2 regions of the Enterobacter asburiae genome follow, and region 1 is predicted to be linked to the other one. Evidence: predicted binding sites of a transcription regulator. Region 1 holds the regulator's gene; the other holds the start of a gene.
What was found. The regulator PhoB, encoded in region 1, activates phosphate uptake and scavenging genes when phosphate is short. The targets are predictions, from matches to a motif close to CTGTCATAAAACTGNCNNAT.
Positions count from the first base shown of each region.

Region 2: the regulator PhoB is predicted to act here: its motif matches at 1,693-1,712, upstream of pstS (phosphate ABC transporter substrate-binding protein PstS).

Region 1 is NZ_CP011863.1:66,473-69,623, forward strand. It holds gene sbcD (exonuclease subunit SbcD) at 1-960, opposite strand, end outside; gene phoB (phosphate response regulator transcription factor PhoB) at 1,148-1,837, shown strand; gene phoR (phosphate regulon sensor histidine kinase PhoR) at 1,859-3,151, shown strand, end outside.
Region 2 is NZ_CP011863.1:3,552,412-3,555,562, reverse strand. It holds gene glmS (glutamine--fructose-6-phosphate transaminase (isomerizing)) at 1-1,478, shown strand, start outside; gene pstS (phosphate ABC transporter substrate-binding protein PstS) at 1,800-2,840, shown strand; gene pstC (phosphate ABC transporter permease PstC) at 2,969-3,151, shown strand, end outside.

The DNA.
Region 1 (3,151 bases):
CATATCGTGCAGGTAGTCATCGGTGGTGATTTCGATATCCAGCCAGACGGGCGGGTTAAGCGTCGCGCCGCGCCACTGCTCAAGCTGGGCGGTAATGGTGTCGAGATCGCCCTTCAGCACCGCCAGCGGCTGGGTGACAGGCACCGCCAGCGTCTCGACGGCGTGAAGTTTCCCTTCGGAGAAGCTCACCAGATGGACGGACTTGGCCTTGCCCGTTTCGTCAAAGCTGAGCGAAATTGGCGAACCGCAGTAGCGGATGTGCTCGCTGCCGCCGACGATCTGCGCCCGGTGAATGTGTCCGAGCGCAATGTAGTCGGCTGGCGGGAAGTTTTGCGCCGGAAAGGCGTCCAGCGTGCCGATATAGATCTCACGTACGGCGTCACTTTTACTGGCCCCGACGGTGGTGAGATGGCCGGTCGCAATCACTGGAATCGGCTGGTCGCCGCGCAGGGCGCAGGCATCGGCGTGCTGCTGGTGATAATAGTCGGTGATGGCCTGTAATAAATGCTGCTGCTTTTCCGCACCCGACAGCCCCGCCTGGCTTTGCACGATGTCGCGCGGGCGCAAAAACGGAATGGGGCACAGCACCGCCCCCGGCGTGCCGTCGCGTTTTTTCAGGATCTGCGGGGCGTGCCCGGCGCTGGCGACGACGGTGGTATTGAGAAATGCCAGGATGTCGCGGGATTCATTGAGCGTCGCGACGGAATCATGGTTACCGGCGACAATCACCAGATGACAGCCGGTTTGCTGCAAATTCACCACGAAGCGGTTGTACAGTTCACGCGCATAGCTGGGGGGCGAGCCGGTATCAAAGATGTCACCCGCCACAATAATCGCGTCCACCTCGTGCGTCCGGGCCGTTTCCAGCAGCCAGTTCAGGAACGCTTCATGTTCAGCCGCACGGCTTTTGCTGTAAAAATTTTGACCCAGATGCCAGTCCGAGGTGTGAAGTATGCGCATAGCTGATCCGTGGCAAAAAAGAGAAAGCAGGATTATAAACGTTCAGAGACGGGAAAATAACCGCTGTAATAAAACAACAGTTTGCCCGTTATCGTGGTACTGTTTTTCATAAATCTGTCATAAATCTGACGCATAATGGCGCCGAATTACAAACTTGTAACTTAAATAAGATAAGACAGGGCAAAGTATGGCGAGACGTATTCTGGTCGTAGAAGATGAAGCTCCAATTCGTGAAATGGTGTGCTTCGTGCTCGAGCAAAACGGCTTCCAGCCGGTTGAAGCGGAAGATTATGACAGCGCAGTGAACCAGTTGAATGAACCCTGGCCCGATCTGATTCTGCTGGACTGGATGTTGCCCGGCGGCTCCGGACTGCAGTTTATCAAACACCTGAAGCGTGAGGCGCTGACCCGCGACATCCCGGTTGTGATGCTCACGGCGCGCGGAGAAGAAGAGGATCGCGTTCGCGGTCTGGAGACCGGCGCGGACGATTACATTACTAAACCGTTTTCCCCAAAAGAGCTGGTTGCCCGCATTAAAGCCGTGATGCGCCGTATTTCGCCGATGGCGGTGGAAGAGGTGATTGAGATGCAGGGGCTGAGCCTTGACCCCACCTCACACCGCGTGATGACCGGTGAAAATCCTCTCGACATGGGGCCTACCGAATTTAAACTCCTGCACTTCTTTATGACCCACCCGGAACGCGTGTACAGCCGCGAGCAGTTGCTGAATAACGTCTGGGGAACTAACGTGTATGTCGAAGACCGGACGGTTGACGTACATATTCGCCGCCTGCGAAAAGCACTGGAACTGAGCGGCCACGATCGCATGGTGCAGACGGTCCGCGGCACGGGTTATCGTTTTTCTACCCGTTTCTGAACAATGACAGGAGTGTGACGCGTGCTGGAACGTCTGTCATGGAAAAGGCTCGTCTTTGAACTGATCTTATGCTGTATTCCGGCCTTCCTTCTGGGGGCCTTTCTTGGACACCTGCCGTGGTTTCTGCTGGCGTCGGTCACCGGGCTGCTGATCTGGCATTTCTGGAACCTGCTGCGCCTCTCGTGGTGGCTGTGGGTTGACCGAAGTATGACGCCGCCGCCGGGAAGCGGCAGCTGGGAGCCGCTGCTGTACGGTCTGCATCAGATGCAGATGCGTAATAAAAAGCGTCGCCGCGAGCTGGGAAGCCTGATTAAGCGTTTTCGCAGCGGTGCAGAGTCGCTGCCGGATGCCGTTATTCTGACAACCGAAGAAGGGACAATCTTCTGGTGTAACGGCCTTGCGCAACAGCTGCTGGGCCTGCGCTGGCCCGACGACAATGGCCAGAATATCCTCAACCTTCTGCGCTATCCCGAGTTCACGCTGTATCTGAAAAAGCGTGATTTTACCCGCCCGCATAATCTGAAGCTCAATAATGGTCGCCATCTGGAAATCCGCGTGATGCCCTACAGCGATAAGCAGTGGCTGATGGTGGCGCGCGATGTTACCCAGATGCACCAGCTGGAAGGGGCGCGTCGCAACTTCTTCGCCAACGTCAGTCACGAACTACGTACCCCGCTGACCGTGCTTCAGGGCTACCTGGAGATGATGCAGGAGCAAACGCTTGAAGGCGCGCCGCGTGAAAAAGCGCTGCACACCATGCGCGAGCAAACGCACCGGATGGAAGGGCTGGTCAAGCAGCTGCTGACGCTCTCGAAGATTGAAGCGGCGCCGACGCTCGCGCTAAATGACACCATTGATGTCCCGATGATGCTGCGGGTCGTTGAGCGTGAAGCGCAGACGTTAAGCCACAAAAAGCATCACCTGACCTTTGAGGTCGACAATACGCTGAAGGTGCTGGGCAGCGAAGATGAACTGCGTAGCGCCATTTCCAACCTGGTGTATAACGCGGTGAATCATACACCGGAGGGGACGAATATCGTGGTGCGCTGGCACCATGCCCCAACGGGGGCGGAGTTTAGCGTGGAAGACGACGGGCCGGGGATCGCGCCTGAGCATATTCCGCGCCTGACCGAGCGCTTTTACCGTGTGGATAAAGCGCGATCCCGGCAGACAGGCGGAAGCGGCCTGGGGCTGGCGATTGTTAAACACGCGGTGAATCACCATGAAAGCCGTCTCGATATTCAGAGCACGCTGGGTAAAGGAACCCGCTTCAGTTTCGTTATTCCGGAACGATTAATTGCCAAAAAAATAGCC
Region 2 (3,151 bases), 1.2 Mb from region 1:
CCTTCGTCTCTGAAACTGACACCGAAGTGATTGCTCACCTGGTGCACTGGGAGCTGGAGCAGGGCGGCACGCTGCGTGATGCGGTGCTGCGTGCTATCCCTCAGCTGCGCGGTGCGTACGGTACGGTGATCATGGATTCCCGCGATCCGTCAACGCTGCTGGCAGCGCGTTCCGGTAGCCCGATGGTTATCGGTCTGGGCATGGGCGAAAACTTCATCGCTTCTGACCAGCTGGCGCTTCTGCCGGTTACCCGTCGCTTTATCTTCCTCGAAGAGGGTGATATCGCGGAAGTAACTCGCCGCAGCGTGACCGTATTCGATACCAAAGGCGAGCAGGTGAAACGTCAGGAGATTGAATCGAATCTGCAGTACGACGCGGGCGACAAAGGCGCTTACCGTCACTACATGCAGAAAGAGATTTACGAGCAGCCAAACGCCATCAAAAACACGCTGACCGGGCGCATCAGCCACGGTGAAGTGGATCTGAGCGAGCTGGGCGCAAACGCGAACGAACTGCTCGGCAAGGTCGAGCATATTCAGATCGTGGCCTGCGGCACCTCCTACAACTCCGGTATGGTTTCTCGCTACTGGTTTGAATCCCTGGCGGGCGTGCCGTGCGATGTGGAAATCGCGTCTGAATTCCGCTATCGCAAATCCGCGGTGCGTCGTAACAGCCTGATGATCACCCTTTCCCAGTCTGGTGAAACGGCGGATACGCTGGCCGCGCTGCGTCTCTCTAAAGAGCTGGGTTACCTGGGCTCTCTGGCTATCTGTAACGTTCCTGGCTCATCGCTGGTGCGTGAGTCCGATCTGGCGCTGATGACTAAAGCGGGCACCGAAATCGGTGTGGCCTCCACCAAAGCGTTTACCACTCAGCTGACCGTTCTGCTGATGCTGGTGGCGAAGCTGGCGCGTCTGAAAGGCGAAGATGCTTCCGTTGAGCACGACATCGTTCACGGCCTGCAGGCACTGCCGAGCCGTATTGAGCAGATGCTGTCTCAGGACAAACGCATTGAAGCACTGGCGGAAGATTTCTCTGACAAACATCACGCCCTGTTCCTGGGTCGTGGCGATCAGTATCCGATTGCGCTGGAAGGCGCGCTGAAGCTGAAAGAGATCTCCTACATTCACGCTGAAGCCTATGCGGCTGGCGAGCTGAAGCACGGCCCGCTGGCGCTGATTGACGCGGATATGCCGGTCATCGTTGTGGCACCAAACAACGAACTGCTGGAAAAACTGAAGTCTAACATCGAAGAAGTGCGCGCCCGCGGCGGTGTTCTGTACGTCTTCGCCGACAAAGATGCCGGTTTTGTCAGCAACGACAACATGCACATTATCGAGATGCCGCATGTGGAAGAGGTTATCGCACCAATCTTCTACACCGTTCCGCTGCAGCTGCTGGCCTATCACGTTGCGCTGATCAAAGGCACCGACGTTGACCAGCCGCGTAACCTGGCGAAATCGGTTACCGTAGAATAATCCCTTCAGGCTCCACCTTCGGGTGGAGCTTTTTTATCCTGCCCGTCTTGTTTTTAATCAATCCTTTCTCGTTTTTAATAATGACAATTTGTCATCTTCAGCTACTTTTTTCAGTGTCACATAAAGAAAATATTTCTGAAAACGTCTTGTCATAAAATCGGCTAACACGATGAAAATTAAGCTTTCTTTTGCTGGTTTTTAAGTGAAATTAACGTTGTCATAAAACTGTCATAATTCGTACATTTATCTGTCACCTGTTTGTCCTATTTTGCTCATCGTAGCCACTAAACAACGATTTACGAAAATCTTGCAGGAGACATTATGAAAGTTATGCGTACCACTGTCGCAACTGTTGTCGCCGCGACCTTATCTCTGAGCGCGTTCTCTGTATTTGCAGAAGCAAGCCTGACTGGCGCTGGTGCAACCTTCCCTGCGCCGGTGTATGCCAAATGGGCAGATACCTACCAGAAAGAAACCGGTAACAAGGTTAACTATCAGGGTATCGGCTCCTCCGGTGGCGTTAAACAAATTACCGCGAACACTGTTGATTTCGGCGCATCAGACGCTCCGCTGTCTGATGACAAACTGGCTCAGGAAGGCCTGTTCCAGTTCCCTACCGTGATCGGTGGTGTGGTTCTGGCCATCAACCTGCCGGGCGTGAAGTCGGGTGAGCTGGTGCTGGACGGCAAAACCCTGGGTGACATCTACCTGGGCAAAATCAAAAAATGGGATGACGAAGCAATCGCTAAACTCAACCCAGGCCTGAAGCTGCCTTCTCAGAACATCGCCGTGGTTCGCCGCGCGGATGGTTCCGGTACCTCTTTCGTGTTCACCAGCTACCTGGCAAAAGTGAACGAAGAGTGGAAATCTAAAGTCGGCTCCGGCTCTACCGTTAACTGGCCAACCGGTCTGGGCGGTAAAGGTAACGACGGTATCGCCGCGTTCGTACAGCGTCTGCCTGGCTCAATTGGTTACGTAGAGTATGCGTACGCCAAGCAGAACAACCTGTCCTACACCAAACTGGTTTCAGCCGACGGCAAACCGGTTAGCCCGACCGAAGAAAACTTTGCTAACGCGGCGAAAGGCGCTGACTGGAGCAAATCCTTCGCGCAGGATCTGACTAACCAGAAAGGCGAAGGTGCGTGGCCAATCACCTCTACCACCTTCATCCTGGTTCACAAAGAGCAGAAGAAACCTGAGCAGGGCGCCGAAGTGCTGAAGTTCTTCGACTGGGCGTACAAAAACGGCGGCAAACAGGCTAACGCCCTGGATTACGCTACCCTGCCGGACAACGTGGTTGAGCAGATTCGCGCTGCATGGAAAACCAACGTGAAAGACAGCAGCGGTAAAGCGCTGTACTAACAGGATATATTTAACGAAGATGGCGGGTGGCGCTGCGCTTACCCGCCCTACGGTTTAAGCTGTAGGCCCGGTAAGCGTCAGCGCCACCGGGCATATTCGTAAAAACGTCTCAAACAGAAGAGTAATTTATGGCTGCAACCAAGCCTGCATTTAACCCTCCGGGTAAAAAAGGTGACATGATTTTCAGCGCGCTGGTGAAACTGGCTGCGCTGATTGTGCTATTGCTGCTGGGCGGCATTATCGTGTCTCTGATTTTCTCCTCATGGCCGAGCATTCAGAAATTCGGTTTTTCCTTCCTGTGGACCAAAGAG